DNA from 3 places in the Pseudoalteromonas sp. Of11M-6 genome. Region 1 is predicted to be linked to each of the others. Evidence: predicted binding sites of a transcription regulator. Region 1 holds the regulator's gene; each other region holds the start of a gene.

The links. The regulator sigma-54, encoded in region 1, starts transcription at its own class of promoters, with help from an activator protein. The targets are predictions, from matches to a motif close to GTTGGCACGNNNNTNGNNT.
Region 2: a site for sigma-54 is predicted at 1,253-1,271, ahead of MHN32_RS06005 (P-II family nitrogen regulator). Genes of this name have one in related genera too.
Region 3: a site for sigma-54 is predicted at 1,310-1,328, ahead of MHN32_RS18545 (BON domain-containing protein). Genes of this name have one in related genera too.

Annotation. Positions count from the first base shown of each region.
Region 1 covers NZ_JAKRFW010000001.1:218,762-222,042, reverse strand. Annotated here, with positions in the region: gene ptsN (PTS IIA-like nitrogen regulatory protein PtsN) at 1-395, opposite strand, end outside; gene hpf (ribosome hibernation promoting factor) at 397-684, opposite strand; gene MHN32_RS01010 (RNA polymerase factor sigma-54) at 714-2,213, opposite strand; gene lptB (LPS export ABC transporter ATP-binding protein) at 2,260-2,985, opposite strand; gene lptA (lipopolysaccharide transport periplasmic protein LptA) at 2,985-3,281, opposite strand, start outside.
Region 2 covers NZ_JAKRFW010000008.1:125,839-129,119, reverse strand. Annotated here, with positions in the region: gene MHN32_RS06010 (ammonium transporter) at 1-859, opposite strand, end outside; gene MHN32_RS06005 (P-II family nitrogen regulator) at 873-1,211, opposite strand; gene MHN32_RS06000 (diguanylate cyclase) at 1,401-2,630, opposite strand; gene MHN32_RS05995 (carboxypeptidase) at 2,907-3,281, shown strand, end outside.
Region 3 covers NZ_JAKRFW010000045.1:11,106-14,386, reverse strand. Annotated here, with positions in the region: gene MHN32_RS18550 (outer membrane beta-barrel protein) at 73-648, opposite strand; gene MHN32_RS18545 (BON domain-containing protein) at 710-1,273, opposite strand; gene MHN32_RS18540 (mechanosensitive ion channel family protein) at 1,510-2,394, shown strand; gene MHN32_RS18535 (PA2169 family four-helix-bundle protein) at 2,560-3,006, shown strand; gene MHN32_RS18530 (DUF1328 domain-containing protein) at 3,017-3,184, shown strand; gene MHN32_RS18525 (hypothetical protein) at 3,225-3,281, shown strand, end outside.

The sequences.
Region 1 (3,281 bases):
ATTTTGCAAAAAGACTTGTCTTTGAGTGTATCAGCAATCGCCGCTAAGGTCTTCAGGTGTTGTTGATTATCACCTTCAGGTACGATGAACGCGACAAAAATATCGACAGGCTGCTTATCTATGGCTTCAAACTGGATCCCTTGCTCGCTGACAAGCACCATTGCAAGGATTTTATCCAAACCTTCAAGTCGACCATGGGGAATGGCAATGCCTTTACCGATCCCTGTGCTGCCCAATTTCTCTCGCGCCATTAAGGCGTCCAAGATAGCATGCTGACTGGTATTTGGAATTTGGCTATGAGCCAGTTCGCTGATGTATTCTAAAATACGTTTTTTGCTATTAAAAAGGACCGCAGCTTTACTGCAGTCCTTGTTCACTAATTCACTTAATTTCATCTTAGTGTCGAGTGAGCTTCTCTTTGTGTTTAATAACTTGACGATCTAGCTTGTCGATAAGGCCATCAATTGCGGCATACATATCTTGATGCTCTGTTGATGCAAATAGCTCGCCGCCGTTTACGTGTAATGTTGCTTCTGCTTTTTGTACTAGTTTCTCGACATCAAGGATCACATGCACATTATTGATATGATCAAAGTGCCTTTCTAGCTTCGCAAACTTGTTGGTGACATAGTCTCTTAATGAGTCAGTAATTTCTACATGGCGACCAGTTAGATTTAGTTGCATAAGCATTTTTCCTTCTTGGGTTTTACGTCTTATATCAAGCTTTTACGCTGATTTGACGGTGGAATGGCTAGGGATTCACGATATTTTGCAATCGTACGTCTCGCTACCTTAATTCCTTGCTCAGCTAAGATATCTGCAATTTTGCTGTCACTCAATGGCTTCGCGGTATTCTCTGCAGCTATCAGCTTTTTGATAAGTGCTCTAATTGCTGTAGAAGAGCACTCACCTCCATTTTCCGTACTTACATGGCTAGAGAAGAAATACTTCAGCTCAAATATTCCCCGAGGTGTATGCATGTATTTTTGTGTTGTCACACGGGAAATTGTGGACTCATGCATCTCAACCATTTCAGCAACATCATTTAGCACCATAGGGCGCATTGCTTCGGGGCCATGTTCAAAGAATGCCTGTTGTTGTTGCACAATGCAATTGGTAACTTTTAATAAAGTATCATTTCGGCTTTCTAAGCTTTTAATAAACCACTTTGCTTCTTGTAAATGTGAGCGAATAAACTGACTATCCGTACTGGATTTCGCCGTTCTAGACATCGCAGCGTAATGGTCATTTACTCTTATTTTAGGCATAGCATCAGGATTTAGCTCTACGACCCAACGACCTTTTACTTTTTTCACCGATACGTCAGGGATCACATATTCAGGCTCTTCATGAATAATGCTTGCCGCAGGCTTTGGGTTAAGGCTATGTATTAACGTCATGACCTCTTTGAGATCGGCTTCTTTAAGGCGCGTTTTCTTAGCCAAAGTTCGATAGTCACGGCTGGCAAGCAAGTCGATATGCTCTGTCAGGATCATTTTTGTTTCGGCAATCCATGGGGTATCTGGGGCGAATTGGTTTAGCTGAATGCATAAGCATTCTTGTAAACTACGCGCTGCGATACCGACAGGGTCAAAAAGCTGAATGCGTTTGAGTACGGCTTCGACTTCATCTAGCTCAATAGGCTCTTCGCTATTCTCGTCATTAATGCTTTCTAAAATGTCTTCGCAAGACAGTGTTAGAATGCCTGACAGGTCGACCGCTTCAATAATCGCAATCGCAATAGCTCTATCTGTTGGACTAAATGGTGTCAGTTCGAGTTGCCACATGAGATAATCGTGGAGAGATTCAGAGGTTTCCCCTTGATAAACATTATCGTCATCGGGAAGTGGACCTGAGCTTGCAGCAGGCGCTGCACTCATATACTCGTCCCAAGTGACATCCATGGCAAGGTCATCGCTCACAGTGTCTTTGCTCATGGCGGTATCTGAGTCTATCTCATAGTCACTAACCTGCGTTTCATCGGCTGAATCTTGATTGTCGTCAGCACGGCTCTTTTCTTGGCTGTGTTGGTCAGCGTTTTCGCCGTCAGTATTATCACCTTCTTCCACTTCCAACAATGGATTGCTGTCTAATGCTTCTTGTATTTCTTGTTGCAGATCCAATGTACTAAGCTGCAGCAAGCGAATGGCTTGTTGCAGTTGCGGAGTCATTGTAAGTTGCTGCCCCATGCGCAGCTGTAATGATTGCCTCATGTATCTCTAACAATCCTTTTTAACAGTTATTAATACTACGTCTTAACTATAGCTTGAATTGTTCGCCTAGGTAGACATCTCTTACGGTTTGATCTGCCAAAACATGTTCTGGCGTGCCTGCAGCGATTAACTCACCATGTGAAACGATGTAGGCCTTTTCACATACGTCCAGTGTTTCTCTAACGTTATGATCGGTGATAAGCACACCGATACCACGGTTTTTTAGGTGCTCTATGATTGTCTTTATATCTAACACCGAAATAGGATCAACACCAGCAAAAGGTTCATCTAACAGGATAAACTTAGGGTTTGCGGCTAAAGCGCGAGCAATTTCGACTCGTCTTCTTTCGCCTCCCGACAATGCCATGCCCTGTGAGTCGCGAATGTGTTGAATATTAAACTCATCCAGTAACTCGTTTAGTTCAGCTTCTCTTTCAACTTTAGATAAGTCTTTTCGAGTTTCTAAAATCGCCATCAAATTTTGATAGACCGTGAGTTTTCTAAAGATTGAAGACTCTTGCGGTAGATAGCCAATACCAAGTCGTGCACGGCTGTGCATCGGTAACAAAGTGATATCTTCGTCATCAATCTGAATATAGCCTTTGTCGCTTGGTACTAACCCTACAATCATGTAGAACGTAGTGGTTTTACCTGCACCATTTGGTCCTAATAAGCCTACAATACTGCCAGCCTGAACACTTAAACCAACATTTTTGACGACCTGACGACCCTTATAACTCTTTGCTAGACCAGTTGCTTTGAGCTCGCTCATTAATTGTTACCTTCTTCCTGCGCTTTTTTCTCTTTAGCGTCTTTTTTGTCATCAACAGGAACAAGGATGGTTCTTACTCGAGAGTCTTCTTGGTCTGAGCGCTCAGCGCTGATCAATTGCTTTTCAATGTCATAGGTGATGACTTGAGCATTGATTTTTTGCCCAGTTTGATTGATTTCAGCATCACCAGAAATCACTAGGGTTCCCTTCGCTACGTCGTAACGGATTTCATTTGCTTTGGCTTCTAGCAAGTTGCCATCGGGTTGACGTTCGCTAAAAGTGGCAGGGCTGCCAGT
Region 2 (3,281 bases), on a different contig from region 1:
GCTCAGCGGTAATAGTCACCAGACCTGCTAGCGCACCATTAAGTACCATAGTTAAATCCGCCTTGCCCCACATTAATTTACACACCAACAGTGCAGCAACCGCACCTGCCGCCGCCGCCGCATTGGTATTTAGCATGATTTGGCTGACCGCGATGGCATTTTCTTTGTCGGCAAGGAACAGTTGAGAGCCACCGTTAAAGCCAAACCATCCCATCCACAAAATAAAGGTGCCTAGTGTAGCTAGTGGCATGTTGGAACCAGGAATTGGGTAAATCTCACCATTTTTGCCATATTTTCCTTTGCGCGCACCAAGTAACAGAACACCCGCTAGTGCCGCAGCAGCACCGGCACCATGCACAATGGCTGAACCGGCAAAGTCAACAAAGCCAAGCTCAGATAAGAAACCACCGCCCCACGTCCAATAGCCTTCTAACGGGTAGATAAAACCAGTTAACACCACACAAAATGCTAAAAACGCCCACAATTTCATACGCTCGGCAACAGCGCCAGAGACAATTGACATAGCCGTTGCAACAAATACCACTTGGAAGAAAAAGTCGGATTGCAGTGCATGGTCGGCATCATCAGCAGCACTGCCAATGAGCGCACCGAGACTTGGTAAAACCCCACCTTCGGCATTATCGACATACATGATGTTGTAACCAATAAGCAAATACATAGTACAAGCAATGGCGTACAGTGCGACGTTCTTGGTAAGGATTTCAGTGGTATTTTTTGAGCGTACTAATCCCGCTTCAAGCATAGCGAATCCGGCAGCCATCCACATAACTAAGACACCAGAGATCAAAAAGTAAAAGGTATTTAATGAAAATTTTAGTTCTATTATTGTATTTTCCATTGTTCGGCTCCCCTTAAATGGCTTCTTCATCAAGTTCGCCGGTACGGATCCGAACAACTTGGTCTAAGTCGTAAACAAAGATTTTTCCGTCACCAATTTTTCCAGTGAACGCAGCCTTTGTAACCGTTTCCACAACGCGCTCGGCGTTTTCGCTTAACGTCGCAATTTCTATTTTTATTTTTGGAATGAAATCGACTTGATATTCTGCACCGCGATACAGTTCGGTATGACCGCGCTGACGTCCAAACCCTTTAACGTCAACAACCGTCATACCTTCAATCCCTAGATCGGCTAACGCTTCACGTACCTCATCAAGCTTAAATGGTTTTATTATTGCACTTATCATTTTCATGCTGAGTCCCCTTAGGACAGTTGATCCTGTTGTATGCAGTAATCCAACCTTTATGCCAAATTTTTTATTCCTTAATTAACAATGAATTAAAGTGAGAGGTGGAATTTCACGCATAAAAAATGCACCATCCAGGTGCATTGATATTAAGTCTGAACTGAATTGGTGCATAAACACCCAAATAACGAAAAGCTAATGCGCGATAACGCAATTTCGTTGTTTGTCCTTCGCTTTGTAGAGCGCCTTATCTGCCTTGCGCATTACTTCGCTTAAACTCTTTGATTGGCAAGCCGCGAGGCCAATACTGATGGTGCAATAATGCTTACCCTCAGGAATTTTGAATGCTTGCTGTGCAAGGCGCTCTCTAAAGTCTTCTAGCATGTGCTTTGCCATCTTCATATCTGAGCTTGGAATAAGCAAAGCAAACTCTTCCCCACCAATACGTGCGACAATGTAGTGACCAAATGCACTACGCAGTAAATCAGCAACTTGTTTAAGTACATCATCACCGCTTTCATGACCATATTGATCATTAATAGACTTAAAGTGATCGAGGTCTAACAATGCCAATATATGCTGGCTCGGTTTGTTCTTGATTAAACGCTCTGCTTGCTGACAAAAATAGCGGCGGTTATAAAGCCCTGTTAAATAGTCTCGATGCGCATATTCTTTGATTTCTGCGATCAAATTGAGCTGTTCCATCGTCTGCATGATACGACAATGAAACTCTTCACTCATAAAAGGTTTTGCCAAAAAGTCATTGGCGCCGTATTTGATAAACTTTGCTGACAAGCCATGACTTCCTGCGCCAGACAGACCAATAATCGCCAACTCATCTCGTCCACGACTATTACGAACGGATTTTACCAACTCAAAGCCATCCATCGTCGGCATCGCAAAGTCCGTCAGCAGTAGCTTAATTTCATGGTCAGATAGCAACATCTCCAATGCCTGTTCGCCATCTTGCGCCTCAAGCACTGTAAATAATTGCTTTTCAAGCATCTGCTTCATTACCGCGCGACTGATCACAGAATCATCGGCGATCAGCGCCTTGCAACCTTGGTTTCTCAATAGTCTAGATGCTAACTTGACCGCGTATAGGTATGAATCGCGGTTATCTTTAATCACATAATCCACCACACCCATTTCAAGCATTTGCTGGCGGCTATATTCATCTATTTTTGAGGTCAACACCACGGTGGGTATTTTGTGGCTAAGCGTGAGCTGCACGACCTCTGCGTCCATCGCATCGGGCAGCGTTAAATCTACCAGCGCCAATGTATATTGGTGCTGTGCTAAGAAGTCCTTACTTTCCTTGAGGGACCAAGCAAAATCGATTTCGACATCTAGATGCTGAGCAGCAAGGTGTCGCAATACCTGTTGTACGACTTTACTGTCTTCAACAATTAAAATTCTTTGCATGGATTGAGATCTCTTAAGTACAACGAGAAGCGCAGTGAAACAAGAATTTAACGAGGCTAAATACTTTATTACTACATAATTAAGTATTAAATATACGCGAATCTTGCACTAAAAAAAACCAAATCGGCTCAAATTCGTTACTTTTCGATAAACGAGGTTACAACAGCCTATTTTTCAAACCTGCCGTTTTTTTTGTTGAGTTTGTCTCAACGGCTTTGAATTTCAGATGAAATACTTCTTTAATGCAGACATACCTAATGCAATACCGAGGAAGCAATGAAAAAACTACTACCACTATTGCTCATGAGTTGTGCCCTACTCTCAGCACCAAGCATAGCTGAGGAGCACAACCGCGCAATTGAGATAGATCATAAAATAACAACTGAGCATAGAGCCGAAATAAAAGGTGAACGTATTAACTACACCGCGACAACAGGCACGCAGCCGGTGTGGAATGAAAACGGCGACGCAGTTGCAACGTTGCATTACACCTACTACAAGCGCACAAAAATCAAAGATATGAGCAAACGTCCGCTGCTGATCTCATTTAACGGTGGTCCGGGCTCGGCTTCCGTGTGGATGCACATTGCCTATACTGGCCCAAGAGTATTAAAAATTGATGACGAAGGATATCCACTGCAACCTTACGGC
Region 3 (3,281 bases), on a different contig from region 1:
AGACTCTTGTGGAAGAGCCAGGACTGAGTCAAAGGGGAAATAATTGGGAGGCTATAGAGCCAAAATTACTGCTTAAAACTGATACTCGATAGAGACGGCAGCTACGTCCATATCAGGGTCGATATTGTCTTCAAGTTCATAGCGAGTGTATTCTAACCGCATGTTAACGTTTTCATTGAGGTGAAACTCAACACCGGCACCATAGAGCCAGTCGCCACCCTCAAGGCTAGATGAAACTCGACCTACAGCTGGAATATCCGCGTAGATATCAGCATCCCACTCAAGCCAACCACCTTTTGCATACACTGAGAAATGTTCGTTTAGTGGAGCTGAAATACGTGTAGATAAAGAAATACCGTCTATTTCAGCAGAGTTGTCAATGTCACTTGCTTCGTCGAAGTTCTCATAGGCAAGTTCAAAACTCCAATATGGATTAATTTTTGTACCCACATACGCTTTTAGCATAGAAGAGTCGTCGTCGAATGAAGTGTCATTCTCACGATCTTCCCATTGGAAAGAGTATTGGCCATAGCCGATACCTGTGTAAATTTTATAATCATCTAGTCCAAAATCAGACTCCGCGTGAGCGGCTGTGGATGCAAGACCTAGAGAGGCAAGTAGCGCAGCAGCAATTGTTAATTGTTTCATCTTTACTCCTTAAATCAATATAAGTATGGGAGGGGGAAAGCCCCCTCAAATCAAAATTGGCTTATGATTTTGTGGTAACGCGAAGGTTATCTTTTACATCTCTAACGTCATTGGCGTTTTTCGCGATTTGCACAGCAAGTTTGCGCTCTGCTTCGCTACCTACATGACCGTTTAGTGTTACGACTAAACCTTCCACATCAACATCGATGTCAGTACCATCTACATCTGTGTCGAACAGATAGCGAGACTTAATTACTGTTGCGATTTTTGCGTCAGTAAAACCGCTATCGCTTTCGTAATTGCGCTCTTTTTTGCGCTCATCTGACATATCTACGATAGTCAGGTCGTTTTTCACTTCTTTTACGCCATCGATACCTAGTACCAGTTCTTCAGCTAGCTTTTTATCTACTGAGTGTTCAACTTTACCGGTTAGCACTACAACGCCGTTCTTTACATCAGTGTTAATGTCAAAGTTGTTCAGTTCACCGTTGAAAAGCAGTGTTGCTTCTGCTTTACCGTCTATCCAAGCGTCACTCGCTTCTTTTTCCCAAGAGTTATCAGCAGCAAATGCTGAAGCAGTAGTAAGTGAAGATACTAGTACAGTTGCAATTAATGTCTTTTTCATAATTAAACTCCTTTAATTTCGTAGTCGAATTATCTGTTGCAGCTGTTGTGCCAACCTTTAACTTATTGATAATTATGTGATTTATTTTTATTGAGTAAGTTTTAAGGAAGAATTTACCGAGAAGATGTGTAAATTAGTTTGTAATAATTACCTTTTCCATGAACGGCTAATTAATATCAATAGGAATGATTACTGCATTCTAGATTTGTCGAGTACTTAAATAGGAATATTTGATTATGAATTTAGAAAAATTCTGGACGTTAATTAATGATAAGTTAATCTCTTGGCTTGAATCCGGTGTGCAGTTACTACCGAATATGATCCTAGCCTTAATGATACTCATATTCTTCACTGTTTTGGCTAAAATATCTTCAATTTGGTTTTCAAAGGCAATTAAAAAAGCAATAAAGACAGAACAAGTGGCTTCACTTATTAGTTCCATATTTAAAGTCTCTATTATTGCCATTGGGATTTTCTTCGCTTTAGATATAGTAAAACTATCAGGTGCTGTAATGTCATTGTTGGCTGGGGCGGGGATCATTGGCCTTGCTATTGGCTTTGCATTCCAAGACATGACCGAGAACCTCATCGCTGGATTTGTGATGGGGGTCAGAAAACCTTTTATGGTCGGTGACATTATAAGAACCAAGGATTGCTTTGGCACGGTAAGCAAAATCAATTTGAGAAACACCTTAGTAGAAAACTTTTATGGCCAGCTGTCTTATATCCCCAACAAAATTCTCTTTAAGAATGAGTTACAAAACTACACTAAGCTTGGCAAGCGAAGAATAGAAGTACCAGTTGGTATCTCGTATGCGGACGACCCAGAGCAAGCCCGAGAGGTGATTGTTGAGGCAATTAACAAGCTTGATTTCGTAGTAAGCCAAAAAGAAACAGATGTCTATGCAGAGTCTTTTGGTGACAGCTCTATTAATCTATTAGTGTGGTTTTGGATAGATTACCCAGCAGATCCGGGCTTTATGGTGGTCAGGCACAAAGCAATTTGCACCATTAACCGTGTATTAGCTGATAACGATATCTTAATTCCTTTCCCAATTAGGACTATGGATTTCAATGCTAAAGGGAGCACAACCTTAAGTACGCAATTATCACAGGAATAATTTACATCTAGTTTGTAATATTTTCACCGGTCTGAAGGTGCTTAGATTAAAAAGCCTTATATAATAAAGGTTTATGGTTTGGCATTTAATCTGCATTAGTGAAAGGGACAGAAAATAATATTTGCAAAATGCACTTATTAAATATCGCAACGAAAGGAGTTATTTATGGCAGATTCAAATTACGACATGGGGCCGGTAAAAGAGCTCATCAAAGTATTAAATGGTGGTGTTGATTTTTACACTGAAGCTAAAAAGAAGCTAGATAATATCGAATTAAACCGCGTATTTGACCAAATGATTGTAGATAAAGCGCAAGCAATCTCGGATCTACAACCATTTGTTCTTATTGACGAAGGTGAAATTGAGACAGATTCAGCGCTTAGCATCGACATTCGTGAATCGTACACCAAGTTGGTTGGTATGGTGAGCACCGACAAAGAGCACACCTATATTTCTCAGCTAGAAGAAGTGGAAGACAAAGTGTTAAGCAAGCTTGATAAAGCATTAAGCAAAGATCTTCCACCTAAATGCAAGAGTGTATTACTGCAAATTCAAACCAGAATGCAAGCTTGTCACGATCAAATGAAGCAGTTGCAAGAGCTAACTGCCTAAGGAGAATGTTATGTTGAGTTGGGCTGTAATGTTTTTATTCCTAGCACTTGTCGCAGCCGTGCTAGGTTTCACTGGAATCGCTGGCGCTGCGGCAGGTATGGCGAAAATTCTATTCTTTGTGTTTATCGCCTTTATGATTATTTCGTTTATTTTTGGCAAAGCACGAGCTCCCAGGTAAAAGGGAATTAACGTACAAAAACGGTTTTAGGAGATAGATTATGAAATCAGCAATTACATTAGCAAAAGCATTTGGTTTTGTTTCAATTTTAGCACTT